Regions from separate parts of the Allobosea sp. 05T433 genome, predicted to be linked through region 1. Evidence: predicted binding sites of a transcription regulator. Region 1 holds the regulator's gene; each other region holds the start of a gene.

Region 1 (9,768 bases):
TTCAACTCGGGCTTGGTGGCCTTGGAGTTCGGCGTGCGCGCGGAGGCGGGCTTTTTTGCAGGCTTAGCCTTGGCGGTCGTGTCGGAGCTTTTCGGCATGGCGGCAATATGGGGCGAAACCGGGCGGAGCGCGAGGGGTACGCCGTCGCAGCAGGCGGATAACTGACAGCAGGTGACAGGAGTACACCGTGGCAGGAGAAGCCGGATTGAAGCGGTCCCGGGGGTGGGCGCGATGCAAGTCCGGCTTTCATCGCGCGCCGGCGCATATCGAGACGGAGCGAGGCTTATCCGCGGGACTTGGTCTTGCCGCAGCCGCCGGACATGTTGAGGGTCACGGCTGCGCGAATGAGAGCCTTCAATGCCCCTTCGTCAATCGTCTCACCCTCGTGGATGTCGATGGCCCGCCTGGTGTTGCCATCCAGACTGGAATTGAAGAGGCCCGATGGGTCGTCGAGTGAGGCCCCCTTGGCAAAGGTCATTTTGACGACGCTCTTGTAGGTCTCCCCAGTGCAGATCAATCCGTCGTGGGACCACACCGGAACCCCTCGCCATTTCCACTCCTCTACCACCTCAGGATCGGCTTGCCTGATCCATACGCGGAGCTGGGAGAGCATCTTGCCTCGCCAGTCGCCCAGCTCGGTGATCCGCTCGTCGATCATCCGAGACGGGGAGTTTTCGTTCTGGGACTCGCTCTGGCTCATGATCTTCCCTTCTCTCCGGAACTCTCGCTTCTGGGATCGGGCCAACCGTCTGCTCGAGATCGCAGCGCAACCTCTCGAAGAGGCTGGGCCGGCCGGTAAACGTCTTGGAGAGCACGGTGTGTCTGCACGGATCACAACGCATAACTCTCTGGCTATTGATCTGCATTCATAATCATTGGGCTATACGTCAGTCAATCGAAGCCTGCGCGCGCAACGATCGCCGTCGGGTCTCGCAACTCAGGATCAAGGTGGCCGCGACGGACGGCCGACGCAAGCGCGGCGCTCTTCCGGCATCGGCTGCCCCCTTGGGAACGGGACTGCGCTCGTGATCGGGGGCCAGGGGCAGCGCGCGATGGCTCTGCTCTTGATGGTGCGGCCGGACACGGGGGTGTAGACTGTTCGGGTCTTGTCTTCGGCAGTGCCTGATCCCCATCTCCAAGTGATCGCCGCTTCAGAGTCCAGCATCGGGTTGGCGCTGCATCGCAAGCAGTCGTGAGGACGTAACACTGAAAGCTGTGGTCCGGTTCGCCGGATGTGCCGAGATCAATAGGAGGAGGCCAGAATGACTCGCGCCTTCGTCAAGGAAGCAGAGGAAAGAGGGACCCTGGACGAGCTGCCGGACCGGCCAGTCTCGCCTCACCCGAACCTCGTGACGCCTGAGGGGCTCGCACAGATCGAGGCCCAGCTGGCGCGCTGGCATGACGAACACGCGGCGGCGCTGGCCGGAGGCGACCGCACCGAGATCGCTCAGACGCGGCGCGAGTTCCGCTACTGGGCGGCGCGGCGCGCCAGCGCCAAGCTGGCCCCTGCGCAGGAAAGGCACGACATCGTCCGCTTCGGCTCGACAGTGACGATCCGCCGGGCCGATGGGCGCGAGCAGAACTGGCGGCTGGTCGGCGAGGACGAGGCCGATCCGGCACACGGAACGCTGCCCTATGTCGCGCCGTTGGCGAGCGCGCTGATGGGCAAGGGCATTGGCGAGAGCGTCAGCATCGGCACTGAGGCGGTCGAGATCATCGCGATCTCCTGAGGCGATCGTTCAGCTATCCGCGAGCCAGGCCTGAATCCCTGCTGCAGCTGCGACTCCGGTCGCGAAACAGGCCTGCAGCAGATAGCCGCCGGTCGGCGCCTCCCAATCCAGCATCTCGCCTGCGACAAAGGTACCGGGCAAGCGTTTCAGCATGAAGCCTTCCTCGACCTCGGCCGCGGCGACGCCACCGGCGGTGGAGATCGCCCGCTCGATCGGTCTGAGACCGGTGAGCACCAGAGGCGCGGCCTTGATCAGTGCGGCCAGCCTCTCCGCGTCTTCGGGGAGTGGCCCCTTCGCCGCTTCGCGCAGCAGCGCAATCGCGGATGGAGCAAGACCTGCAGCCTTGCGCAGATGATTGCTCAGCGTCACGCCCTTGCGACGATGCGCGAGGCGCTGGACCAGCAGTGCCGCCTCGTGATCGGGCCGCAGATCGATGGTGATGACCGCCCTGCCCTCGCGCAGGATCGTCTCGCGAATCGGGGCAGAGAGTGCATAGACCGCGCCGCCTTCCAGACCCGTCGCATCGATCATCGCCTCGCCGGGCACGGATTGGCCGCCGAAGCTCAGGACGATGCGCTTCAACGGTACTCCGGCAAAACGCTCTCGCATGGTCTGGGACCAATCGACCGTGAAACCGCCATTGGCCGGGCGCAGCGGCGCGATCGCAACGCCGCGCGCCGCCAACAAGGGTGCCCAGCCACCATCCGAACCCAGCCGTGGCCAGCTCGCACCGCCGAGCGCGAGCAGCGTCGCGTCGGGCCGCGCCTCGACATCGGCGCCATCGCGGCTCCGGAACGTCAGAGCTCCCGCTTCGCTCCAGCCGGTCCAGCGCTGCCCAGGCGCGAAGGCGACGCCGAGACCATCGAGCCGGCGCAGCCATGCCCGCAGCAGGGGCGAGGCCTTCATGGCGCGCGGGAAGACGCGGCCGCTGCTGCCGACGAACGTGTCCTGCCCGAGCGCATCGGCCCAGTCGCGCAGGGATTGTGGCGGGAAGGCGCGAATGGCCGGCTCCAGCCAGGCTTGCGCATCGCGATAGCGGGGCAGGAACCTGTCGAGCGGTTCGGAATGGGTAAGGTTCAATCCGCCGCGCCCGGCCAGCAGGAATTTGCGGGCCGGCGAGGGCATGCGATCGTAGATCGTGACGGTGTCCCCGGCTGCCGCAAGGCGCTCGGCCGCGATCAGCCCGGAGGGCCCTGCTCCAATAATGGCGACGTGATGTGTGGGCATCGGTCCGGCTTGCCGTCAGCGCGCCCTGCGGTCAAGGGTAATCCCGCCCCGAAGGCCATCGACAGGGACGAACCATGCCGACCATCGCCGCCTATTTCGGCGCAGCCATTCTCGAAATCGCCGGCTGTTTCGCGTTCTGGGGCTGGCTCCGGCTCGACAAGCCCATCTGGTGGCTCGTACCCGGACTGTTTTCGCTCGCCCTGTTCGCCTGGCTGCTGACGCTGGCGGAGAGCGAAGCCGCCGGACGGGCCTATGCCGCCTATGGCGGCGTCTACTCTGGGCCGTGGAAGGCTTTCGCCCCGACCGCTGGGACATTATCGGTGGGCTGATCTGCCTCGCCGGCGCGGCGATTATTATCGCAGGGCCGCGCTAGGGTATCGGCCCGAAAGGTGGATTGCGGTTTTCGGGAAGGCCGATGCAACCATAGACGGTTAGATCGTCGGGCGGATTCGATATCCGGCCCGATGATCCAAGTCCCCGATGATCCAAGTCTCAGCTCCGCGCAAAGGTCTCGTCGAAGGCATAGCCGGCACCGCGCACGGTCCGCAGCGGGTCCTTGGCGTTGTCAGGAGTGATCGCCTTGCGCAGCCGGCCGACATGGACGTCGACGGTGCGCTCGTCGATATAGACGTCGCGGCCCCAGACCGCGTCGAGCAGCTGGGCCCGGGAATAGACCCGCCCCGGCGCCTGCATCAGGAATTCGAGCAGGCGGAACTCGGTCGGGCCGAGATGCAGCTCGCTGCCTGAGCGGCGGACACGGCGGGTGGTGCGGTCGAGTTCGAGATCGCCGGCGGCCAACAGGCCGGCGACATGACCCGGCTTGGCGCGGCGTAGCAACGCCTGGATGCGGGCGATCAGCTCGGGCAGCGAGAACGGCTTGACGACATAGTCGTCGGCCCCGGTGGCGAGGCCGCGCACACGCTCGGTTTCCTCGCCGCGGGCGGTGAGCATGATGATCGGCACCCGCTCGGTATCGCGACGGGTCCGCAGCCTCCGGCAGAGCTCGATGCCGGAAAGGCCCGGCAGCATCCAGTCGAGCAGCACGAGGTCCGGCGTATGATCGCGCAGATGCAGCTCGGCATCGTCGCCACGCGCGACGCTGTCGACCTCGAAGCCCTCGGCTTCGAGATTGTAGCGCAGCAACAGGGTCAGCGGCTCTTCGTCCTCAACGATCAGGATGCGTGCAGGCATGTCTCACTCGGTCCCAAAGGTGTCGGGCGCCGGTCACTCACCGGTGGCGGCGTCCAGAAGGATATTGGTCGTGTCGAGCTTCGGGCGGGCTGCGTCCAAGGCTTCGCCCGTGACGAGATAGTGGATCGTCTCGGCGATGTTGGTGGTGTGGTCGCCGATGCGCTCGACATTCTTGGCGCAGAACAGGAGATGCGTGCAGAAGGTGATGTTGCGCGGGTCTTCCATCATATAGGTGAGCAGCTCGCGGAAGAGCGAGGTATAGAGCGCGTCGATCTCATCGTCGCGGCGCCAGACCTCCATGGCCTTCTGCTCGTTGCTGACGGCGTAAGCGTCGAGCACGTCCTTGAGCTGGGCCTGAACCAGGCGGCTCATATGCTCGAGGCCGACGACCGCGCGCGACGGCGGCTGGAACTGGCCGGAGATGGCGACCGCGCGCTTGGCGATATTCTTGGCGAGATCGCCGACACGCTCGATATCGGCGGCGATGCGGATGGCGGAGATCAGCTCGCGCAGGTCGTTGGCGAGCGGCTGGCGCCGGGCGATGGTGAGCACCGCCTTCTCCTCTACCTCGCGCTGCAGATTGTCGAGGCGCTGGTCGGCGCTGATGACCTTCTGTGCCAGCCCGGTGTCGCGGCGCACCAGGGCGACTGTCGAATCGCCGAGCATGCGCTCCGACATGCCCCCCATCTCGGCCAGGCTGCGGCGGATCCCCTCGAGATCGGCATCATATGAGCGGACGATGTGATCAGTCATCGCGGCGTATCCTTTGTCGGCAAAGCAGTTGGAAGGCTGGGCGCCGGTTCAGCCGAAGCGGCCGGTGACGTAGTCCTGCGTCTGCTTCTTGTGCGGGTTCATGAAGATGGTGTTGGTGGCGTCGAATTCGATCACCTCACCGAGATACATGAAGGCGGTGTACTGCGAGATACGCGCCGCCTGCTGCATGTTGTGGGTGACGATGACGATGGTGAAGTCGGTCTTGAGCTGCTCGAGCAGGTCCTCGATCTTGCCGGTCGAGATCGGATCGAGCGCCGAGGTCGGCTCGTCGAACAGGATGACTTCCGGCTTCTGGGCAATGGTCCGCGCAATGCAGAGGCGCTGCTGCTGGCCGCCGGACAGGCCCATGCCGGAGGTCTTCAGCTTGTCCTTGACCTCGTCCCAGAGCGCGGAACGGCGCAGCGCACCCTCGACGCGGTCATCGAGCTCGGATTTCGGTGGCTTCTCGTAGAGGCGGATGCCGAATGCGACATTGTCGTAGATCGACATCGGGAAGGGCGTCGGCTTCTGGAACACCATGCCGACGCGCGAGCGCAGCTCGTTCACATCGATATCGTTGCTGATGACGTTGCGGCCGTCGAGCAGGATCTCGCCGGTGGCGCGCTGCTCGGGATAAAGCGAGTAGATCCGGTTGAAAATGCGCAGCAGGGTCGACTTGCCGCAGCCCGACGGTCCGATCAGGGCCGTGACATGGCGGTCCCGGAAGTCGAGATTGATGTTCTTCAGCGCCTTGTGCTCGCCGTAGTAGAAATCGAGGTTCTTGACCGCGATCCGGACGGGGGCCTCGGCATCAAGCGCTTGCGGGCTCAGTTCCAGCGTCGAAAGCATCGACTTGTTCCTTCAGATCGAACGCGACGAGGGTTTAAGGCCGTTCATTTGCCGCCCCGCACGATACGGCGGGCGATAAGCGAGAGGCACAGGATCGAGACGGTGATGATCAGCGAACCGGCCCAGGCGAGTTGCTGCCAGTTCTCATAGGGGGCGGAGGCGAACTGGTAGATCGTCACCGGCAGGTTGGAGACGCCGCCGACGAGGCTGGGCGAGAACCAGAAATTGTTGTTCAGCGCAGTGAAGATCAGCGGCGCCGTCTCGCCGGCGATGCGCGCCAGGGCCAGCAGGATACCGGTGACCATGCCGGATTTCGCCGCCCGCCAGGTCACGCTGGTGATGACGACCGAAGGCGGGGCGCCGAGCGCAGCACCGGCTTCACGCAACGAGCTCGGCACGAGGCGCAGCATGTCCTCGGTGGTGCGCACGATCACCGGGATCGCGATGATGCCCAGCGCCACGCCGCCGGCCCAGCCGGAATAGCCGCGGAATGGCTCGACCAGGATGACGTAGACGAAGAGGCCGATCAGGATCGACGGCGCCGAGAGCAGGATGTCGTTGATGAAACGGATCAGGTCCGCGAGCTTGGAGCCCTTGCCGTATTCGGCAAGGTAGGTGCCGGCGAGCACGCCCACCGGCGTCGCCACGGCGATGCCGAGGAAGGTCAGCACGATCGAGCCGACAATGGCGTTGGCAAGGCCGCCCCCCTCGCTGCCGGGACCGGGCGTCACCTGGGTGAAGGTCGCGACGGAGAGCCCGCCGATCCCCTTCACGAGCAGCATGCCGAGAATCCAGAACAGCACGAAGATGGCGAGAAGGGTGAAGCTGGTGGCGATGATCTTCATCGCCCGATCCGCGGTGCGGCGCGCGGGGCGGACGCGGCCCCAGACCTGATGAGGCGTCGTTGCGGGCGGGGTGACGGCGCTGTTCATGGCCAGGCTCCGCTCAGAAGGACTTGACGCGCGCGACAAGGATACGCGCGATCACGAGGACGACGAAGGTGACGAAGAAGAGGATGCAGCCGAGCGCGATCAGCGCGTTGAGCTGCAGGCCCATCGCCTCGTTGAATTCGTTGGCGATGCGCGAGGCAATGGTCGAGCCGGGGTCCATGATCGAGGCCGAAAGCCGGTTGGCATTGCCGACGACGAAGGTCACCGCCATGGTCTCGCCAAGCGCGCGGCCAAGACCGAGCATGATCGCGCCGATGATCGAGACGCCGGCCTGCGGCACCAGCACATGGCGCACGACCTCCCAGGTCGTGGCGCCGATGCCATAGGCGCTCTCACGCAGCACGGACGGGATCTGCTCCAGCATGTCGCGGGTGATCGAGGCGATGAAGGGGATGATCATGAAGGCGAGGATGATGCCGGCCGTCAGGATGCCGAGCCCCGAGGGCGAGCGCGAATACAGCACGGTGCCGACCAGCGGAATGCCTTCGACGATGTTCGAGACCGGGATCTGCACATAGGCCGCGAAGAGCGGCACGAAAACGAAGAGACCCCACATGCCGTAAATGATCGAGGGCACGGCGGCGAGCAGCTCGATCGTCGTCGAGACCGGGCGCTTGAACCAGGGCGGCGCGAGCTGGGTGAGGTAGACGGCGATGCCGAGCGAGAGCGGCACGCCAAGGACCAGCGCGATCAGCGCGGTCGACAAGGTGCCTACGATGGCAGGCCAGGCGCCATACTGCTCGTTCTGGGTGTCCCAGACGCTGGACGTGATGAAACCAAGGCCGAATTCGCGGAAGGCGGGCCAGCCGCCGATGATCATCGAGGCGATGATGCCCGCGAGCAGCACCAGCACGAAGAGCGCGGCGGCCCGGCTGGCATTGCGGAAGACAATGTCGAAGGTGCCCTTTGGAGTGCGGCGAATGGCGGGCGCGCCGGGCGCGGCCATCTGGTCTGTCACGGCAGCCATCCGTGGTTACTCCGGTCGCATAAGAAGCACGAGGAAACGGGTCTCACAAAGTCGAACGCGAGGCGGGAACAACCCGCCTCGCGTCATAGCATGGATCAGAAGATCGGCTTGCCAGCCGGGTCGGTGGCGCCCTTCCAGGCGGCGCGGACCTGATCCTTGACGTTGGCCGGGAGCGGCACGTAGTCGAGATCGAGCGCGAGCTTGTCGCCGTTCTTGAAGGCCCAGTCGACGAATTTCAGCGCGGACTGCACCTCTTCGGGCTTCTCCGGCTTGGCATGGACGAGCAGGAAGGTGGCGGAGGTGATCGGCCAGGCCTGGGCGCCCTTCTGGTTGTTCAACGAGATGCCGAAGCCGGGAGCCTCGTTCCAGTTCGCATTGGCGGCAGCGGCCTGGAAGGACTTGTCGTCCGGAGCCGGGAACTGGCCGTCGGCGTTCTCGACCAGCGCATGGGCCAGTTTGTTCTGCTTGGCATAGGCGTACTCGACATAGCCGATCGAGTTCGCGACCTGCTTGACGGAGGCCGAGACGCCCTCATTGCCCTTGCCGCCGATGCCGACCGGCCACTGCACGGCCGTGTTGGTGCCGATCTTCGACTTCCAGTCCGGCGAAACGCGCGAGAGATAGTCGGTGAAGACGAAGGTCGTGCCCGAGCCGTCCGAACGATAGACCGGGTTGATGTTGGCGTCAGGCAGGGTCAGGCCGGCATTGATGGCGACGATCTTGGGATCGTTCCACTTCTTGATGGTGCCCTGATAGATGTCGGCGATGATCGCGCCGGTGAGCTTCAGCTTGCCCGGCTCGACGCCGGCAATGTTGACGGCCGGAACGACGCCACCCATGACGGTCGGGAACTGGATCAGGCCGTCCTTGGTCAGGTCCTCGCCCTTGAGCGGGGCATCGGTCGCGCCGAACGCAACCGTCTTGGCCTTGATCTGCCGGATACCGCCGCCTGAGCCGATCGACTGATAGTTGAGACCGATATTGGTCTCCTTCTTATAAGCTTCAGCCCATTTCGAGTAGATCGGGAAAGGGAAGGTCGCGCCCGCGCCGGTAATGTCGGCGGCCTGGGCAACGCCGGCCAAGCCGATCGTCGCAGCCGCGAGAATGAGAATTTTGCGCATTAGAGGAGTCCTCGTCTGGGTCGCAGTCTTTAGCAGCCCCGCTAGAACACCTTCCATGTGACAGACAGATGACAGACCGTCACGTTCGCCGTCACATTGGTCAGGACGGGCTCCGCATCATCGCGCCGAGGCGCGGCAGGATCGCCTTGAAGAGGGCGCCCTTGCCGTACTCGCTCTCGATGGTGAGACGGCCGCGATGGCGTAACACGATGTGCTTGACGATGGCGAGACCAAGGCCCGTGCCGCCGGCCTCGCGGCTCGCGGCCGTGTCGACACGATAGAAGCGTTCGGTGAGGCGGGGCAGATGCTCGGGCGGGATGCCTGGCCCGTCGTCACGAACGCTGACGCTGGCTTCGCTCGCGCCCTCGACCACATTGATTGCAACCACGCCGCCCTCACGGCCATATTTGATGGCGTTCTCGACGAGGTTCTCCATCAGCCGCAGCAACTCGTCGCGGTCCCCCGCGACTTGGACCGGCTGGGTCGGCGTCTCGAGCTTCAACGCCACCTTGCGCTCGCGTGCCATCAGGGTGAGCGAGTCGACGATCTCGCGCGAAATCGCGGAGAGATCGACAGGCGTGTCCGGCGCGAGATGGGCGCGCAGCTCGATGCGCGAGAGCGAAAGCAGATCGTCGACCAACCGCGCCATGCGCAGACCCTGTTCGCGCATGATGGCGAGAAAGCGGTCGCGCGCGCCGGTATCGTTGCGCGCCGGTCCCTGCAGGGTCTCGACGAAGCCGAGAAGGGAGGCGAGCGGCGTGCGCAGTTCGTGGCTGGCATTCGCCACGAAATCGACGCGCATGCGTTCCGTGACGCGCAGCTCACTCAGATCCTCGAAGGTCAGCACCACGGGATTACGCCAGACGCCGCCGGTCAAAGCTGCGATGTGGATGCGGAATGTGCGCTCGACCGGCACGCGCTCGACCAACTCGATGACCCGGCGCCCTCCACGGCGCGAAACCTGCTCGATCGCGTCGATC
Region 2 (9,768 bases), on a different contig from region 1:
GCCTTCGCCGAGCTCCTTCATCACCGCACCCGTGCCGGCCGGGTAGTACTCGACGTTCTCGCCCAGCGCCTTGAGATAGGCCCAGGTCTTGTCCCAGCCCTTGACCGGGTCCTTCGGGTTCGAATCCCCGAGGATATAGGGCAGGCCCATGATCCAGGTCCGGCCGGGGCCCGAATTGGCGGGGCGCGCATAGAAGAAGCGGTTCTTGTTCTCGCGGGTATAGGCGAGCAGCTCCTCCGCCGTCGTCGGCACCTTCTTGACCTTGTCAGGCATGTACTCGAGCAGCGGCCCGGACGGATAATAGGTCACCACGACGCCCTGCCCGCTCGCGAGGCCCTGCATCTTGGCGGCACCTTCGAGATAGATCTCGTCGAGCTTCGGCAGCGAGCCTGCAAGCTGCGGCAACAGCGGCGTCCAAAGCTTCTGGTCGACACCGGCGGAAAGCGCATCGGTCCCGGTCAGCACCATGTCGATATCGACGCGGTTCGCTTCCTGCTGTGCCTTCAGCTTGCCGGGAAGCTCCGGCGCGGGCGCCTTGGTGAAGGTGATGCGCGAGACCAGGTTCGGCTTGGCCTTGCGGTAATTCTCAATGGCCTTCTGCGTCAGCGCCAGATTGCCGGCGACATCGACGACGGAAAGCGCGACCGGCGAGGTCGGCAGCTTGAGCTGCTGCGCGAAGGCGCCCGGCGCATAGGCCGCGGCACCGGCGAGACCTGCGACGCCGCCGAGAAATGTGCGCCGATTGATGCTGTCCTGGACCATGACTTCTCCCTTCGGTACGGATTTACCGCTTTTGGATTCTTAGACACCTTTCGGCATCAGCCTCGGCGAAGTTCACGTTGACGCCGCCTCGGATTGCCCGGTATCCTAGTATACTAGTGGACCAGAGCTTGGCAATGGGCAGCGCAGCGGCACGACAAAGCACAGACCAGATTCACCGCGCCTTGCGGGACGACGTCCTCAACGCGGTGCTCCTGCCGGGCGAGGCGATGTCGGAAGCGCGGATGGCCGTCCAGTTCGGGGTCAGCCGCACGCCCGTGCGCGAGGCCTTCAAGCGACTGGTCGACGAAGGTTTCCTGGTGGTCGTGCCGCAGGTCGGCACCTTCGTCGCGCCGATCGATCTGGCGGCAGTCTATGACAGCCAGTTCGTGCGCGAAACCTTGGAATGCCGCACTGTCACGCTGGCCGCGCAGCGGATCGACGATGCCGGGCGCGCCGCGCTGGAACGGCTGATCACCCAGCAGGAACAGGCGCTCGCAGTGGGCGATCGCGTTAATTTCTTCCGTGCTGACGAGGCCTTCCATGCCGAGCTCTCGCGGCTATCGGGCCACCCCTCGGTCTGGGGCCTGATCGAAGGCGTCAAGGCGCAGCTTGACCGCGTGCGCTGCCTGTCGCTCGAGGCCGCGTCCTGGCCCGGCATGATCATGGACCAGCATCGCGAGATCGCCGCGAAGGTCAGCGCCGGCGACGTGCTCGGCGCCGAGACGGCAATGCGGGCGCATCTGCGCACGGTGTTCGACGCCATCGAGGCGATCGCGCGCAATCATGTTGACGCCTTCGTCGCCAACACCCCGATCCGCAAGGCCTGAGCCGGCCGCATTCTCTGCATCACGACAAGAAACGACAAGGAAGGAACGCGACGATGGAACAAACTTGGCGCTGGTTCGGGCCGGACGATGTGGTGACGCTCGCCCAGGCACGGCAGGCGGGCGCGCAAGGCATCGTCAACGCGCTGCATCAGATTCCCTATGGCGTCGTCTGGAGCGTCGAGGAGATCGAGGCGCGCAAGGCGATCATCGAAAAGGACAAGAGCCTCGGCCTGCGCTGGTCCGTGGTCGAGAGCCTGCCGATCCATGAAAGCGTCAAGATCGGCGAAGGCGATCTCGAGCCGATCTTCGTCAACTACCGCCAGTCGCTGCGCAATCTCGCCGCCTGCGGCATCGAGGTGGTCTGCTACAACTTCATGCCGGTTCTCGACTGGACCCGGACCGAACTCGCCTGCCCCCTGCCCGGCGGCGGCACGGCGCTGCGCTTCAACCTGCATGAATATGTCGCCTTCGACCATTTCATGCTGGAGCGACCTGGCGCCGCCGACGGCCACTCTGCCGAGGTGATGGACCGGGCCAAGGCCTGGTTCGAGCGCTCGACCGAGGCCGATCGCGCCCGTCTGCTCGCCAATATCATGGCCGGGCTGCCCGGCGCCTATGATCGCTATGACGTGCCCGGCCTGAAGCGCATGCTCGCGCGCTATCATGAGATGAGCCATGACGGGTTGCGCGCCAATCTGAAGCGGTTCCTCGAGGCGGTGATCCCGACTGCGGAAGAGGTCGGGATTCGCATGTGCATTCACCCCGACGATCCGCCGCGCCCACTCTTCGGCCTGCCGCGCATCTGCTCGGACGAGAGCGACATCGCCTTCATACTCAGTGCGGTCGATACCCCGTCCAATGGCCTGACGCTGTGCTCGGGCTCGCTGGGGGCCAACCCAGGGAACGACGTGCCCGGAATCGCCCGGCGCTTCGCCGACCGGATCTGGTTCGCGCATCTGCGCAATGTCGCCAAGGATCCGGACGGCTCCTTCATGGAGGCAGAGCATCTCGGCGGCGACACCGACATGGTGGCGCTGGTCGATGTGCTGATGGTCGAGGAGCAGCGCCGCAAGGCCGCCGGCTGGCGCCATTGGCGCATCCCGATGCGGCCCGATCACGGCCATGAACTGCTCGACGATATCGGCAAGGGCAGCTTCCCGGGCTATCCGGCCGTCGGCCGCCTGCGCGGCCTCGCGGAGCTGCGCGGCGTGATGGCCACCCTGACCAGCCTGCGCGGCTACGACGCCTGATCAGGCCAGGGACGCTACTTAGGCCAGAAGACGCTGATCGGCGAGCTGCACCAGCTTGCCGCCAGCAATCGTCGCAACGACGCGCGGCTGCGGCGCATCCTCGACGATGATCAGATCCGCCCGCCTGCCCGGCGCAATGACGCCGCGATCGGCCAGGCCAAGGGCTTCCGCCGGGGCCTCGGAAACCAGCCTCCAGGCCTCGGGAAAGCTCGCCGTGCCGTTGCGCGCCAGCATGAAGGGCGCCAGCAGCAGCGCCGGATAATAGTAATCCGACGCCAGAATGGTGCAGAGCCGCTTGCCGACCATATCCTCGGCGGCCGGGCAGCCGGTATGCGAACCGCCGCGTACGACATTGGGCGCGCCGAACACCGTCGCCTCGTCATGCGCGACCGCCTCGCGCGCCGTCGCCTCATCCATCGGGAACTCCGCCACGGTCACGCCGAGCGAGCGATACCAACGCCGCATGTCCGGGCTCATGTCGTCATGCGAGAGCGTCGGAATGCCGGCGGCCAGCGAGGCCTTCGCCAGCCGCGCGACCGATTCCGGCACGTCGTCGCCGCGGTCATGGGCGTTCTGCGCCAGGGCCATGAAGTCGGCATGTGAGAGGCCGGTGCGCTCGACCATCTTGGCGACCTTGTCCGGCCGGGTCGTCTCCTTGAGGATCCCGCCGGTATGGTCGTTGAAGGCCAGCACTCCGACGCGCCCCGCCTGCAGCCACTCGATAATCTCGGCCTCGGCATCGAGGTTGAAGGTCTCGTGGCGCAAATGAAATCGGGTATCGGCCCCAAGTTCCGGCCCGAGCCGTGCAATCGCCTCGACCAGGCGCCGCGCATTACCGGCTCCGCGCAGGCCGGGTTCCCAGGACCAGGTGACGCCGTGGAAGGCCGTGGTGATACCGCAGCTCAGCATGGCGCGATCGGCATCGCGCAGAGCGAGATCGATATCGAACGACACGCGCGGTCGCGGCATGATGTGCCGCTCGAAGGCATCACCATGACAATCGACCATGCCCGGCAGGACGAGCAGGCCGGTGGCGTCCAGGCGCAAGGCGCCGGCAGGAGGAGACGCATCGAGCGCAGCGATGGACGATCCATCGGTGACGAGATCGGCACGGGTGAGCGCGGCGGTCAGAACTGTTCCGCCCGTGATATGAAGTGACACGCCCGCCTCCGCCGCAGCCCCTGGGAGGGCGCGCTTGACGGGTCAGCATGACGGCAGAATGACAAGCGGGCCGGTCAGGATGGCGTCCGGCCTTGTTCAACGCACCGAGACCGGCGACAACGTCATCGACCGGGCGGCCTTCCGCAAAGCCGGCATCGTCCACTGCGATCAGCAAGCGGCGGCATCGGCGAGGCGCAGGACGGTGACGCTCCGGCCCAGGATCATTTCAAGACCTCGGTCGCGGTGATGATGGAACGGGCGATGTCGACCAGCTTGCGCTTCTCGTTCATCGCGGTGCGGCGCATCAGGGCATAGGCCTCCGCTTCGGGGAGCCCTTTGAGGCGCATGACGATCCCCTTGGCATGATCGATCAGCGCGCGGTCGTCGCGCTGCGACCGCACCTCGTCCAGCCCCTCGCGCAGCTTCGAGGCAGCGTCGAAGCGACTGATGCAGGCCTGGAGGATCGGCTTGAGCGCCGCCCGGTTCAGCCCGTCGACGGCATAGACCGCGACCCCTGCCTCGACGGCCGCCTCGATCAAGGKCGGATCCGGCGGCTCGACGAACAGGGTGACCGGCCGCTTCGGGCGCTGGCTGACCAAAAATGCCTCAGCCAGCGCATGATGGTCGGGGCTCGCGAGATCGATCACGACTACATCGGGGTCATGTGACTCAACGCTAGTGACTTGCCCGTTTGTCGCACCGATTTGGACGAGATCGGTAAAGCCCGCCTCGCGCAAGCCCTCGTCGAGAATGGCAGCCCGGACCGGGTTGGCGTCGACGATCAGAATTTTCAACGCAGGTGTCATGAGCCACGACGCCTAACGCAGTGAGGATAAGGCCCGTCCTCAGCCCGACAGGATTGCGACACCTGCCAGAATGAAACCACCACCGGCGATGCGGGCAAGCTGCGGCATCCGCACCGCAAGCTGGCCCGCAAGAAGCAAGCCTACTCCATGCAGGGCAGATGTCGCGATCACAAAGCCGATCGCATAGCTCACACCGCTGGCATCCTCCGGCATCTCGGCGCCATGGGCAAAGCCGTGGAAGATCGCGAAGATCCCGCAGGCAAGGGCGCCGGCAGCGAGCGGCGGCGCGAGATTGAGTGCGATGGCAAGCCCGAGGATGACGATGGAAAAGGCGATACCGACCTCCGCGCCTGGAAGCGGTCCGCCGGACATCGCCCAGAGCCCGGCCAGCGCCATGGCCGAAACGAAGGTGACGGGGTAGGCGATGCGCGCCCTGCCACCGACGAGCCCGGCCCAGAGGCCGACCGCGATCATCGCCAGCGCATGATCCAACCCGGTGAGCGGATGCTGCAGCCCGTGAACGAGACCATCTACGGAGCCCACTCCGGTATGGGCAAGGGCGGGTGCCGCCATCATCGTCACGAGCGACGCCAGGGCGCCCGTCAACCGCGTCAGCATGTTCGCCTCCTCTATCCCGGGGCGATCGCCTTCAGGCCGCCCACGGTCTCGATGAAATCCACCACCGCATCGACGCCCTCGCCCTCCCGCGTATTGGTGAAGACGAAGGGTCGCTTGCCCCGCATGGTTCTTGAGTCCCGGTCCATCACAGCAAGATCCGCGCCAACATGCGGAGCGAGATCGGTCTTGTTGATGACGAGCAGGTCCGAGCGGGTGATGCCCGGGCCGCCCTTGCGCGGGATCTTCTCGCCGGCTGCGACATCGATCACGTAGATCGTCAGATCGGCGAGTTCGGGCGAGAAGGTCGCCGCCAGATTATCTCCGCCGGACTCGATCAGGATCAGGTCGAGCGCGGGAAATTTGCCGCGCATTTCGTCGACCGCGGCGAGGTTGATCGAACAATCCTCGCGGATCGCGGTATGCGGGCAGCCGCCGGTCTCGACGCCCATGATGCGCTCCTCGGGCAGAGCCCCTGCGACGGTCAGGAGACGCGCATCCTCCTTGGTGTAGATGTCATTGGTGATGGCGCAGAGATCGTAACGATCGCGCATGCGCTTGCAGAGCACCTCCATCAGGGCGGTCTTGCCGGAACCGACCGGGCCGCCGATGCCGACGCGCAAGGGGCCGTGGGGAGAGCGGGTCATGAGCGGAACAGCCTCGAATACTGGGTTTCGTGGCGCAGGGACGCAAGGTCCGAGCGCAGCGCGCAGCCGCCGAGATCAGCGAGCGTCGCGGTTTCCGCGCGCGTGGCAGCCGCATGCAAGGACGGCACCAGCCCAGCCGTAATCCTCTGCCCGTCGGTCTGTCCGATGACGCCGAGCCTGACCGAGGCCGAAACCAGATTGGCGACGAAGGCGAGGCTGTAAGCTTCCAGGGCCGGGCGCAGCGGCACGTCATGGCCGCTGGCGGCGGACGCGACCGCAATGGGATAGGCGACGTCGCCCTCCCAGGCAGCGCGGAGCCGATCAAATGCCGCGCAGGGCCAGGCGGCGCGAACGGCCGCGACGAACGCATTGCCCTGCGTCACCGTTTCCAGCCGCCGCTCCGCGGAGTTCGCCAGCGCCAGGGCCAGCTCCGCCACCTCGCTCAGCGCCGCGCCGTCCTCAGCCCCGAGGGCGTTGTAGGCGCACGTGAACAGGACGAGGTCGTTATGGAGGGAGCCGTGGCCGACGAGCGCCTCGAGCCAATCGCGAAGCGTGTCGGCATTGGTGAGGTCGCCGGCCTCGAAGGCCCATTCCAGCCCATGCGAATAGGCAAAAGCGCCGACCGGGAAGGACGGCGAAAGCCAGACCATCAACCGCAGATGGACGTGCGACATCAGCCCTCAATGGTCGTGCTTGTGACCCTTGTGCGCGTGTTCGGCGCCATGATGGTGGCCGTCGTCATGCTTGTGATCATGATCGCCATGGCCGTGGTCGTGGCCACAGCCGCAATCCGCACCGTGGGCATGCGCATGGGCGTGGGCATGGTTCGCGTGATCATCACGCTTGTTCTCGTGGTGGTCGTGGCCATGGTGATCGTGAGCATGATCATGGCCGGCGTGAGCGTGCCCCTTCTCGTGATGACCGTGGCCGTGATCGTGCCCGCAGCCGCAGGATGCGTCATGCGCGTGATCGTGATCATGACCGCGTTCATGGTCGTGGGCGTGACCGTGATCATAGGCGCCGCGCTCAGGCTGGAACGGACGTTCGACCACGCTCATGGCGCAGCCCTGGCCACGGACCATCTCGGCGAGGACGTGGTCGTTCTCGATATAGATGGCGTCCGCCGTGATCTCCGCGGGCGTGTGCCGGTTGCCGATATGCCAGGCGACGCGCATCAGCCGCAGCGGGTTCTCGGCCCGCACTTCGAGCAGGCTCTGCGCAGCGGCCCTGACCAGGACCAGGCCGCCGTCTTCGAGTTTCACGGCATCGCCATCGTTCAGAACCGTCGGTTTGTCGAGATCGAGCAGGATCTCGCGCCCGCCATCGCCTTTCAGCGCGATGCGGCGGCGATTGCGGTCCTCGTGGTCGAGCGTCAGGGTCTCGACGACCTTGTCCTGCTTGACCGCGGCCTTGCGGACGACGGAGGTGGCGCGCAGCATGATGGTACCCGTGACAACGAAATGGATCAGAGGCGATCGACCGATCGCGGCTCGACCACTTCGATCACCGGAGGCGTCGTGACGCAAGCCCCCGCGATCTCGAGGAACGCCTGAAGATGCGGCTGCTGCAGGTGGCGGTCGATATGCTCGCGCTGCTCCCAGCTCTCCACCGACACGAAATACCCGGGCTCCGTAATGCTCTCATGCATGTCATAGGCGAGACAGCCATGTTCGCGACGTGTCGCGGCGATACAGTCTTGCGCCGCAGCGACAAAGGCTGCGCGGGTTTCCGGGCGGATGCGCGCCCGCGCAATGACGATAACCGGATCCGACATACCGCGTTCTCCTCTCGTGCCTGAGGGCGCTTCACCCGCCCAGAGAGAATACGCACGTTTCGGCGGGCTGGATGCAGCCGCCGCGCCCTCTGCAGCAGAATGGCGCAGAGGGTCCGGATGCGTGGGATGCGCTTGCGAAGGCGAGGAGCCGGATTTCGCCGCCCTTACCGTGGCCGCGCCTTCACCTCGGTGTCGAACTTCTTCAACAGGCGCGAGCGTTCGGCCGGACTGCCCCAGCGCGGTGTATCGTAGTCGATCAGCTTGATCTCCGAGAACTTTGGCGCGTCGGGAGAGAGTTCGGCGCTCCTGTTCGACGGGATCGAGTTGATCTTGAGCTTGGCGTTGATGTTCTGCGCCTCGGGCGAGAGCGTGAAATCGATGAAACGGCGCGCCGCCTCGGCATTCCTGCCGCCCTTGATGATCGAAACCGAGCCGGTCTCGTAGCCCGTGCCTTCGCAGGGCGCGACGGTCTGGATCGGCGCCCCCTGCAGCTTCTGCGTCAGCATGTCGTGGATGAAGGCGATGCCGATCGCCGTCTCGCCCAGCGCCGTCGCCTTGACCGGTGCAATGCCGGACTTGGTGTACTGATTGATGTTCTTGTGCAGGGCCTTGAGATAGTCGAAGCCCTTCTCCTCGCCGAGGCGCTGCACGGTGGTCGCGAGGAAGACGTAAGCCGTGCCGGACGAGCTCGGGTCGGCAATCTGGACCTCGTCGCGATAGGCCGGGTCGAGCAGGTCTGCCCAGCATTTCGGCTCGGGCAGGCCCTTCTTCTTCAGCATCTCGGTGTTGTAGCCGACGCCAAGCGCGCCGAGATAAATGCCGGAGGTGCGGAATTTCGACTGCTCGGCATGGCGCTGTGCCCAATCATGCAGCTCGGCGAGCTTGGGCGAACGATACTCGTCGAGCAGCCCCTCCTCCGCCGCCTGCAGATGCGGCTCACCGGGGCCGCCCCACCAGACATCGCCACGCGGATTGGAGGCTTCCGCCTTGACCTGCGCATAGACCTCGCCCGTGCTCTTGCGCACCATCGAGACCTTGATGCCGGTGGCGCGCTCGAACATCGTCGCGCCCTCACGACACTGTTCTTCGAGAATCGAGCAATAGACTGTGACCTGCCCCTGCGCCGCAGCGGGCTGATAGGAGGCCAGAAGCGCAGCGCTGGCGAGCCAGAACGACGCCTGGCGAGCGAAACGGAAACCGGACACGAGCTCTCTCCCTGGCAAACTTGTCTGCCTGACAAATTCATTTGCCGACGAAGAAAGGATGCGCGAGCGGGCTAGTCAATACGGAAGCGGCGCGCGCCCATGCGGTCCACAGCCCCGGGCGCCACTCAATCGCTCAGAACAGGAAATAGCGCTGCGCCAGCGGCAGCTCGCTGGCAGGTTCGCAAACCAGCAACTCGCCATCCGCCACCACCGCATAGGTTTCCGGATCAATCCGGATGTCGGGCGTCGCGTCGTTGTGGATCATGCTCTTCTTGGAGATGCCGCCACGCGTGTTCTCGACCGCGACCATCTCCTTGTCCGTACCGAGGCGGGACTTGAGGCCACTCGCCAGCGCGGCCTGCGAGACGAAGACCAGCGATGTCGTGGTCACGGCCTTGCCGAAGGCGCCGAACATCGGGCGGTAATGCACCGGCTGCGGCGTCGGAATCGATGCGTTGGGATCGCCCATGGGCGCAGCCGCGATCATGCCACCCTTGAGGACGAGATCGGGCTTGGCGCCGAAGAAGGCCGGCGACCAGAGCACGAGATCGGCTAGCTTGCCGATCTCGATCGAGCCGATATGGCGCGAGATGCCATGCGCGATCGCCGGATTGATCGTGTATTTCGCGACATAGCGCTTGGCGCGGAAATTATCGGCGCCGGTGCCGGCGTCCTGTGGCAGCGGACCGCGCTGCACCTTCATCTTGTGCGCGGTCTGCCA
Region 3 (9,768 bases), on a different contig from region 1:
CGCAAGGACGAGAGCGGAGATTTTACGAAGGGTGCGGGGCTGGGCGCCGAACAGGCCACGCGCGTCCTGTCCATTCTTGATGCCAGGGCTGCGGACAATGCCGCGACCGCGCAGCGTCTCGCAGATGGCTTCGCGTCGACGCCCGTTGGCCATGAAGGGGCCGAGGAACTGCGCATGATGGCGGATCTGATCGCAGCGGCTGGCTATGCCGACCGCGTCGTCATCGATCCTTCCGTGGTGCGCGGCCTCGAATATTACACCGGCCCGGTCTACGAGGTGGAGCTGACCTTCCCGGTCACCAATGACGACGGCCAGGTCGTGCGCTTTGGCTCGGTCGCCGGCGGCGGACGTTATGACGGGCTGGTCGGCCGCTTCCGGCCGGAACCGGTGCCGGCGACGGGTTTCTCGATCGGCGTCTCGCGGCTCTATTCGGCACTGAAGGCGGTGAAGTCGCCATTGGTCGACACGAAGAACGAACTGCCGCTCGTCGTCGTCACCGCCATGGACAACAAGACGCCCGAGCATATGCCGGCCTATCAGGCATTCGTGTCTCAGCTCCGCCAGGCCCGGGACGGGGACGGCAAGCCCTTGCTGCGTGCCGATCTCTATCTCGGCGGCTCCGGCTTCAACGCCCAGATGAAATATGCCGATAAGCGCGGCGCGGTCTGTGCGGTGATCCAGGGCTCCTCCGAGCGCGAGGCCGGCACGATCGTGATCAAGGACCTGATCCTCGGCGCGGAACTCGCCGCCGCCAGCCGCGACGTCAAGGATTCGGCCGAGCACAAAGCGAGGCAGGCCGAGGCCCAGTTCGCCGTGCCGGTGACCGAGCTGGTCGAGGGGGTGAAGCGGGTGCTGAAGCGACACGGCTGATTGAAAGTCATGCTCGCCCTTGTGGCGAGCATCCACGCCTTGAGCGTTCATCGTAGGCAAAGACGTGGATGGTCGGGACTAGCCCGACCATGACGGAAACCGTCGGCAACGAGTCGGTCGCCAAATCCCGCTAACCCAATTCCCTAAAAACCATCGAAAATCCATGACGCGGCTGCTAGGACAGCCGCGCAACAGGAAGCTGCCCTTGTCCGCCACACGCGCCAGCATCGACACCGTGATCGCGCTCCTCGCCGCTGAGGGCTATCAGCGCGCCGAGCCGGCGATTCTGCAGCCGGCCGATGTCTTTCTCGATCTCTCAGGCGAAGATATCCGCCGGCGCATCTTCATGACGCAGGACGCCGATGGCCGCGATTGGTGCCTTCGCCCGGAATATACGATTCCGGTGGCGCTGGATCACATCGCGGCGGGCGTGAGTGCGCCGATGGCCTATGCCTATGCCGGCCCGGTCTTCCGCATGCGCTCGCGTGAGCCGGGTGAATTCGCACAGGCCGGGCTCGAGTCCTTTGGCCGCGAGGATTTTGCCGCAGCCGATGCCGAGATCATGGCACTGACGATCGAGGCGGCGGCGGCGCTTGGCTTGACGCAGCCGCGTGTTCTGATGGGCGACGTCGCACTGCTCGGCGCATTGCTCGATGGTCTGGCCGTGCCGCAGGGGGCGCGCCGCCGGCTGATGCGCGCGGTCGTGCAGGGCAAGGCGGCCGAGGCGGTCGAGGCGCTCGATCCACCGGCAGCCACTGGCGAAACGGCTCATGCGGGACTGCTCAAGGCGCTGGAGGGGCAGGATCCCAAGGCGGCCAAGGCCTTTGTCGAGGATGTATTGTCGATCGCGGGGATCTCGACGGTCGGAGGCCGCTCCGCCGGCGATATCGCCGAACGCTTCCTGGCCCGTGCCGCTGAGCGCGAGAACCCGGTCAATGAGGATGTGAAGGCCGTGCTCGGCCAGGCACTTGCCGTCACGGGTGATCCCGATGCGGCGTCGGCCGCATTGCGGGCCCTTTCCGACCAGGCTTCGCTCGACCTGGGGCAGCAACTCGACGCCTTCGACGAGCGCACCGGCTTCCTTGCGGCGCGCGGTGTCGATGTCGGCCAGATCTCCTTCTCGACCGGCTTCGCCCGCAATCTCGATTATTACACCGGCTTCATCTTCGAGCTGCATGACCTGGGCCGCAGCGACGGCCGGCCCGTTGCCGGAGGTGGCCGCTACGACAACGTGCTCGGTCGCCTCGGTGCGCCTCAGCCGGCCCCGGCAGTCGGCGCCTCGCTTTGGCTCGACCGGCTGACGGGACAAACATCATGAGCGACGCTCCGCTGGTTCTCGCGGTCCCCTCCAAGGGGCGGCTCCAGGAAAACGCCACTGCCTTTTTCGGCCGTGCCGGACTGAAATTCGTGCAGTCGCGTGGCTCGCGCGACTATCGCGGCACGATCGCGGGATTGGATGGCGCGGAAGTCGCGTTCCTCTCGGCTTCGGAGATCGTCTCGCAACTGGCCTCCGGCGCGGCCCATCTCGGGATGACGGGCGAGGACCTCGTGCGCGAGCAGGTGGCCGATGCCGATGCCGCCGTCGAGATGCTGACGCCGCTCGGCTTCGGCCACGCCAATGTCGTGGTCGCCGTGCCGCAGGCCTGGATCGATGTCCGCTGCATGGCCGATCTCGACGATGTCGCGAGCCATATGCGCGCACGCCATGGCCGCAAACTGCGCGTCGCCACCAAATATGTGAACCTGACACGCCGCTTCTTCGCCGAGCACGGGCTTGGCGACTACCGCATCGTCGAAAGCCTGGGCGCGACGGAGGGGGCCCCGGCCGCCGGCTCCGCCGAAATCATCGTCGACATCACGACCACTGGCGCGACGCTGGCCGCCAACGCCCTGAAGATTCTGGACGATGGTGTCATGCTGGCCTCCGAGGCCAATCTCGTCGCCTCGGTGCGGGCGCCGTGGAGCCCGCGCGCACGCGCCGCCGCCAACGCCATTCTCTCGCGCATCGCGGCCGAGGAGGAGGGGCGTTCCGTCCGGGAGATCCGCGCGCGGCTCACCGATGCGAAGCCTGCGGCCATTGAGGAGATGGTGGCGCGACATGGCGCTCGGCTGCCCTTCGGTGCGCATGCCGAGAGCGGTATCCTGGCCATCCATTGCCCGGAGAAGGCGGTCTTCGCACTGGTCGACGATCTGGCCGGCTCCGGCGCTGACGAGATCACCGTCAACGCCCCAGCCTATGTCTTCCGCAAGGCCAATCCCTTGCTGGAGCGCCTGCTGGCGCGCATCTGAGCGACATCTGGCGCCGCCTTGGGCTGAAGCCGGCCCCATTTCCGACGCGATGCCGCGTGACGTTGCTGGCGCTGCCACTCGGCAAAGCAACGTTGTCGCAATGATCGCAGTTGATCCCAACGCGATACGGTTCTAGGCGTTTCCATGAGAGCGGGGCGTGGGCTATCGTCCCGGCCCCGCATAGGTAGAGAAATGATGAATCGACGCCTTGGCTACGCCGCTGTCTTCGCCCTGAGCCTCGCACCCCTGCTGATCGCGTCGCCGGCTTCCGCCCAGCGAAAGGCGATGTCGCCGCGTGATATGCAGAACCAGCCGGAGCAGGCGCCTGCAGCGCCGAAACAGGAAAAAACCTTCCCCCTGGGCGCCTCCTGGACGGCGATTTCGATGAACGGCAAGTCGATCGCCGATCGCAAGGCCACACTGCAGATCGACTCGAACCTGCGTGGCACCGGTTACAGCGGCTGCAACACGTTTTCCGCTGCGGCATACCCGCTGCGCCAGCAGGGGATCGCGGTCGGCCCCATGGCCATCACCAAGCGCTCCTGCGACAAGGGCGCTGCCGAATTCGAGCGGGCCTATCTGGTCGCCTTGCGCGGAGCTCGCAACTGGGACCTCGTCGAGGGCAGGCTGGTGATCAAGACCGCCTCGGGCGAGTTGCGCTTCGACCGCGGCATCTGACGACGGTCAGCCGCCAGCTTCAGTTCTCCTGACGATCCGCCTTTCCCGACACGAAGCGTGATGCGGGAAAGGCAGACGAGCGCCCGGCTACGGGCGCTCGTTGATTCACGACTGAACGACTGGCTCACGAACCATCGCGCGGGGACTGTGCGTTCCATCCGCGTTCGGCTGCATGACGACGATTTCGTCGTGCATCTCCCGCAATGTCGAGCGATGCCCAATCGAGACAATCTTCGTCTGCGGCAGTGTCCGGTCGATGAGGTCGTAGATCTCTCCTTCCAGCTTCTCGTCGAGCGAGGCGGTGGCCTCGTCAAGGAAGAGCCAGTCGGGCTTGGCCAGCAAGGCGCGCGCGACGGCGAGGCGCTGCTGCTCACCGCCTGACAAGCGCTGGGCCCAGAGGTCGACATCGTCGAGCCGGTCGATCAGGTGGGCGAGCTTGACCTGGGTCATCGCCGTCGCGATGTCGGCATCGGTATAGGTGTCGTCGAGCGCCGGGTAGGACATGGCCGCGCGCAAGGTCCCCTGCGGCAGGTAGGGGCGCTGCGGCAGCAGCATGATCCGCGCACTGGCGGGAACCCCGACCTTGCCTTCCCCGAAGGGCCAGATGCCGGCTATGGCGCGGAACAGCGTCGATTTTCCCGATCCTGACGGTCCGATCACCAGTGTCGAGCGCGCAGTGCCGAGATCGAGCCCGTCGATCCGCACGATCGGCGTGCCGTTCGGCAGCGTCAGTGTCGCGCCGTCGATATGGACCTCGTTCCCGGGGAGTTCGGTCTGGTGGATGCCCTTCTCGCCGGCCGTGGCGGCTTGCGCCTGCCCGATCGCCGCCTCGAAAGTGGTCAGGCGGTTGATCGAGGCCAGATAGGAGGCGATGGCCTGATAGCTGTTGATGAAGAACGACATCGCCGTCTGGACACGATCGAAGGCCGAGGCAACCTGCGTCATGATGCCGAGCGTGATGATGCCCGTGAAGTAATGCGGTGCGAGCAGCACATAGGGCACGACCACATTCGCCTGATTATAGGACAGGGTGAAGCTGGTCAGCTTCACCCGGCTCCAGACCAGTCGATAGAAGTTCGAGACGATGTCGCCGAAGCGCTGGCTCAGATGCCGCTGTTCGGAGGCTTCGCCGCGCATCAGCGCGATCTGCTCGGAATATTCACGCAGACGCGCCAGCGAGAAGCGGAAGTTCGCCTCCCGGCGTTCCTGCTCGAATTCGAGCCCGATCAGGGGCTTGCCGATGAGATGCGTGATCCAGGTCGCCGCGATCGCGTAGATCAGCGCCATCCACAGCAGGAAGCCCGGGATGATGATCTCGGTGCCCGGAATGGTGATCGGAACGGGAATCGACCAGAGGATGATCGAGAACGAGACGAGTGTCGAAATCTGCGACAGCAGCGGCAGGGCGAAGTTGTAGGTCTGATTGACGAAGGCGCGGGTATCTTCCGCGATACGCTGGTCAGGGTTGTCGGCAGTGCCCGCCAGCGAGATCCGGTAATGAGTGGCGTTGCCGAGCCAGCTCTTGCTGTATTTTTCCGCCATCCAGCGCCGCCAGCGGATCAGCAGCGTGTAGTTGGCGAACATCTCGATCAGGTTCGAGACCACCGAGATGGCGGCCCAGACACTGAAGACATAGATCAGCTGATACCAGAATGACGGCGCATCCTTCTCCTGGATCGCGTTGTAGAAATCGCGATTGAAGAAGCTCAGACGCAGCGAGATGCCGACCTGCGCTTGATTCAGGATCACCAGAAAGATCAGCAGGATGACGCCGAGGCGCCCGAGCTGGATCTGATAGGTGCCGAACGGCCAAAGGTACGCCGTCGTCGTCTCGGTCGAGGAAAAATAGGGCGATGCCAGGCGCGAGATGCGCTGGATCATCGGAATGAAGGAGATCGCATAGATCAGGATGCCGAAGACGGCGACTGTCGTGGCGAGGCTGGCAGGGGGAGCGATCGCGGCCCAATCGGCAGGCCAGTAGCCAAGCTGCGCGAGCACCGAGCCGGCCCCGAAGACGACGTACTCAACACCGAAAATCCCGGAAAAGATCTTCAGGAAGAAGCTGGTCTCGGTCGAGCGATAGGTGGCGAGTGCGAGCAGCACACCCACGGCGCCCATACCGAGCATGCCGCCGCTGCCGCTCTGCTGCCCCGCCACGAGCGCGATGGCGGCGAGAGCAGCGACAAAGAAACTCAAAAGACGCATCAGGTCTTCCTTACCGGGGAACTCGCGCCAGCGTCGGCGCATGCGGATAATATCTTCTAGCCGACCGGATCAGACAAAAAAGCCCGGCTCAAGGCCGGGCGTGTCGATTTCAGCGATTTGTGATGCGACGTCAGCCGCGATCGAGCGACAGCCGGCCGGGCCCCGCGGCGAACAGCACAAGGAAGCCGCCGACGACGGAGAGGTTCTTCATGAAGAGGAGCTGCTGCATCGGCTGGGCCCAGTTCAGGTGGAACAGCAGCGTCGCAGCCAGCGTGAAACCGGCAAGGGCAAGTGCTGCAAGACGCGTCTTCCAGCCGAGAACGACCATCAGGCCGCCCAGAAGCTCGACCGCGATCACGAGAGGCAGCAGAATGGCGGGCACGCCAGCCGAGGCCATGTACTGCTGTGTACCGGCATAGCCGCTGATCTTGGAGTAGCCAGCGAGCACGAACATCAGGGCAAGCAGGATGCGGCCGACGAGCTTGGCGCCGTCGGCAAGGGCGGGCGAGTTCAGCATGGAGCAGACCTTCGCAAGAGAGTGCCACAGAGCGCGGCGGAATGCCGCAGCTTGCGGGAATAGGGCTTACAACCAAAGTCGATGCAAGAGCCGGTCCGGCCCGCGGAACCAATTCCCGGCTTCCATCGGCGACTTCATTGTTGAAAACGCCTTTCGTGCCGCCTTGCGGCGGCAGATCGCCGCTCAGCCTGCGGGCTTCTGCTTGCGCCGGGCTTCAAGCTCCTCCGTCACCGCGATGATATCGAGATAGTCCTCGTGTTTCGCCGGGGCGTAAGCGGAAACCTGACCGTCGGTGTAGACCTTCCAGACCTCGGGTGCCTCCGCCTTCATCGCCATCATCGCAGCGACGAAGGCATCCTTCAGTCCCTGGGGCAGGTTGGCCCGTGTCGAGAACGGGCTGGAGGGGATCAGGGGCGAGGTCCAGATCACGCGTGTCGCGCCTGCCGGAATCATGTTGCGCGCGGTGAGGCGCTGGACGACGCCGGAGGTCTCGTTGACCTGATAGGTCGCCACCCCGTCGAACTGGCCGCGCACCAGCGCCAGGACGGAGTTGTCGTGGCCGCCGGAGAAGACGGTGCCGCCGAAATGGTTCTGCGGATCAAAGCCCTGTTTGCGCAGGAAATAGGACGGGAAGGCGAAGCCCGACGTCGAGTTCGGATCGGCGAAGGCGAAGTTCTTGCCCTTCAGATCCGCAACCGACTTGTAGGGGCTGTCGGCACGAACGACGATGACCGAGTAATAGCCTTCCTGGCCGTTGTTATCGATGTCGCGGAACAGAGGCTGCAGCTTGTCGCCGAGGACACGCCGGCCGAGCGAGTAGACCGCGGGCCCGAAGCGGGCGAACTCGAGCTGGTCGGCCCGCAGTGCCTCGACGAGGCCGGCATAGTCGCTGACCCGATAGAGTTTCACGGGAACGCCGAGCTTGCCTGTGAGATAGTCGATCACCGGCTGGTTGCGGGCGATCGCGCCCGCCTCATGTTCTGCCGACGAGACGCCGAAGCGGATTTCCTTGATGCTCTGGCGCCAGTCGCTCTGGGCCAGCGCGGGAAGGCAGGTGAGGGCGCCAAGGCCGGCAATCATGGTGCGACGTGTGAGCATATCTGGCCCCTGAAACAGTGAGCGTCATTTGCTCAGCGGGACGCGACGGCGCGATTACGGCGGGATGGCGGTTGCGTGACGCGTCGGGCCGCTGTCGCGCACCGAGGCAGAGCCAGGGGCTGGCAGATATGAAAAAGGCCCGGCTTGCGCCGGGCCTCCGTCGTATTCGCGAGAAGCGATGGACTTCGATCAGAAGTCCATGCCGCCCATGCCGCCGCCGCCCGGCATAGCCGGCATGGCGTCCTTCTTCGGCAGCTCGGCGATCATCGCCTCGGTGGTGATCAGCAGGCCGGCGACCGAAGCCGCGTCCTGGATCGCCGTGCGCACGACCTTGGTCGGGTCGATGATGCCGGCCTTGACCAGATCGCCGTACTCGCCGGTCTGGGCATTGTAGCCGTAGGCGTAGTCCTTCGACTCGAGCAGCTTGCCGACCACGACAGCGCCGTCATCGCCAGCGTTGTCGACGATCTGCTTGGCCGGGGCCATGATCGCCTTGCGGACGATCTCGACGCCGGTCTTCTGGTCGTCGTTCTGGGTCTTGATCGACTTGACGGTCTGGAGCGCGCGCAGGAGCGCCACGCCACCACCCGGCAGGATGCCTTCTTCGACCGCAGCGCGGGTCGCGTTCAGGGCATCGTCGACGCGGTCCTTCTTCTCCTTGACTTCGACTTCGGTCGCGCCGCCGACGCGGATCACCGCGACGCCGCCAGCGAGCTTGGCCAGACGCTCCTGGAGCTTCTCGCGATCGTAGTCAGACGAGGTCTCCTCGATCTGCGCCTTGATCTGCGCAACGCGGCCCTCGATGTCCTTCTTCTTGCCGGCGCCGTCGATGATCGTGGTGTTCTCCTTCTCGATACGCACCTTCTTGGCGCGGCCGAGCATGTRGAGCGTCACGGTCTCGAGCTTGATGCCGAGGTCTTCCGAGATCAGCTGACCGGCGGTCAGGATCGAGATGTCCTCGAGCATGGCCTTGCGGCGATCGCCGAAGCCCGGAGCCTTGACGGCCGCGACCTTCAGGCCGCCACGGAGCTTGTTGACGACGAGGGTGGCGAGAGCCTCACCTTCCACGTCCTCGGCGATGATCAGCAGCGGCTTGCCGGTCTGAACGACGGCCTCGAGGATCGGCAGCATCGCCTGGAGCGACGACAGCTTCTTCTCGAAAACGAGGATGTAGGGGTCCTCGAGCTCGYCYACCATCTTCTCGGCATTGGTGATGAAGTAGGGCGAGAGATAGCCACGGTCGAACTGCATGCCTTCGACGACATCAAGCTCGGTCTCGGCGGTCTTGGCCTCCTCGACGGTGATGACACCCTCGTTGCCGACCTTCTGCATCGCGGTGGCGATCATCTTGCCGACCGARTCGTCGCCGTTGGCCGAGATGGTGCCGACCTGCGCGACTTCCGCGTTSGAKGTGACCTTCTTCGAGTTCTTCTTCAGGTCCGTGACGATGGCTTCGACCGCGAGGTCGATGCCGCGCTTCAGGTCCATCGGGTTCATGCCGGCGGCAACCGACTTCAGGCCTTCGCGCATGATCGCGGCGGCGAGCACGGTGGCCGTCGTGGTGCCGTCACCGGCGGCGTCYTTCTGCTTCGAGGCSACTTCGCGCACCAGCTGGGCGCCCATGTTCTCGAACTTGTCGGCGAGCTCGATCTCCTTGGCGACGGTGACGCCGTCCTTGGTGATGCGGGGAGCGCCGAACGACTTGTCGATCACGACGTTGCGGCCCTTGGGACCGAGCGTGACCTTGACGGCGTTGTTGAGGATTTCGACGCCGCGCAGCATCCGGTCGCGCGCGTCGGTGGAGAACTTGACGTCTTTAGCAGCCATGCGAGCTACTCCTTAATGAAAACGGGGAATGGAGGTCGCGTGGCGTTCAGCCGACGACGCCCATGATGTCGGATTCCTTCATGATCAGGAGATCCTGGCCATCGATCTTGACCTCGGTGCCCGACCACTTGCCGAAGAGGACGCGATCGCCCTTCTTGACGTCCAGGGCAACGAGCTTGCCGGCTTCGTCGCGGGCGCCAGGGCCGACGGCGACGACTTCACCCTCTTGGGGCTTTTCCTTGGCGGTTTCGGGGATGATGATGCCACCCTTGGTCTTCTCTTCG

Evidence for each region. Region 1 encodes PhoB, which activates phosphate uptake and scavenging genes when phosphate is short. Its sites were predicted from a motif close to TGTCATNNANCTGTCAT; they were not measured.
Region 2: AC1DGP_RS09005 (alpha-D-ribose 1-methylphosphonate 5-triphosphate diphosphatase) is a predicted target of PhoB. The motif match lies at 4,048-4,064, and genes of this name have one in related genera.
Region 3: phnD (phosphate/phosphite/phosphonate ABC transporter substrate-binding protein) is a predicted target of PhoB. The motif match lies at 7,722-7,738, and genes of this name have one in related genera.

Annotation. Positions count from the first base shown of each region.
Region 1 covers NZ_JBFTKS010000009.1:123,583-133,350, forward strand. Annotated here, with positions in the region: gene uvrB (excinuclease ABC subunit UvrB) at 1-98, opposite strand, end outside; gene AC1DGP_RS14825 (DUF1801 domain-containing protein) at 284-700, opposite strand; gene greA (transcription elongation factor GreA) at 1,263-1,730, shown strand; gene AC1DGP_RS14835 (TIGR03862 family flavoprotein) at 1,740-2,957, opposite strand; partial or broken gene AC1DGP_RS14840 (YnfA family protein) at 3,032-3,330, shown strand; gene phoB (phosphate regulon transcriptional regulator PhoB) at 3,450-4,148, opposite strand; gene phoU (phosphate signaling complex protein PhoU) at 4,182-4,901, opposite strand; gene pstB (phosphate ABC transporter ATP-binding protein PstB) at 4,950-5,750, opposite strand; gene pstA (phosphate ABC transporter permease PstA) at 5,795-6,682, opposite strand; gene pstC (phosphate ABC transporter permease subunit PstC) at 6,696-7,667, opposite strand; gene pstS (phosphate ABC transporter substrate-binding protein PstS) at 7,763-8,788, opposite strand; gene AC1DGP_RS14875 (ATP-binding protein) at 8,889-9,768, opposite strand, start outside.
Region 2 covers NZ_JBFTKS010000005.1:177,096-186,863, forward strand. Annotated here, with positions in the region: gene AC1DGP_RS08990 (ABC transporter substrate-binding protein) at 1-762, opposite strand, end outside; gene AC1DGP_RS08995 (GntR family transcriptional regulator) at 897-1,589, shown strand; gene uxuA (mannonate dehydratase) at 1,643-2,839, shown strand; gene AC1DGP_RS09005 (alpha-D-ribose 1-methylphosphonate 5-triphosphate diphosphatase) at 2,858-4,000, opposite strand; gene AC1DGP_RS09010 (ANTAR domain-containing response regulator) at 4,222-4,806, opposite strand; gene AC1DGP_RS09015 (HupE/UreJ family protein) at 4,846-5,424, opposite strand; gene ureG (urease accessory protein UreG) at 5,436-6,068, opposite strand; gene AC1DGP_RS09025 (urease accessory protein UreF) at 6,065-6,742, opposite strand; gene ureE (urease accessory protein UreE) at 6,749-7,507, opposite strand; gene AC1DGP_RS09035 (putative quinol monooxygenase) at 7,534-7,842, opposite strand; gene AC1DGP_RS09040 (ABC transporter substrate-binding protein) at 8,007-9,047, opposite strand; gene ureC (urease subunit alpha) at 9,181-9,768, opposite strand, start outside.
Region 3 covers NZ_JBFTKS010000001.1:458,292-468,059, forward strand. Annotated here, with positions in the region: gene hisS (histidine--tRNA ligase) at 1-870, shown strand, start outside; gene AC1DGP_RS02115 (ATP phosphoribosyltransferase regulatory subunit) at 1,076-2,188, shown strand; gene hisG (ATP phosphoribosyltransferase) at 2,185-3,159, shown strand; gene AC1DGP_RS02125 (META domain-containing protein) at 3,355-3,837, shown strand; gene AC1DGP_RS02130 (ABC transporter ATP-binding protein/permease) at 3,943-6,042, opposite strand; gene AC1DGP_RS02135 (DoxX family protein) at 6,173-6,559, opposite strand; gene phnD (phosphate/phosphite/phosphonate ABC transporter substrate-binding protein) at 6,743-7,657, opposite strand; gene groL (chaperonin GroEL) at 7,847-9,484, opposite strand; gene groES (co-chaperone GroES) at 9,531-9,768, opposite strand, start outside.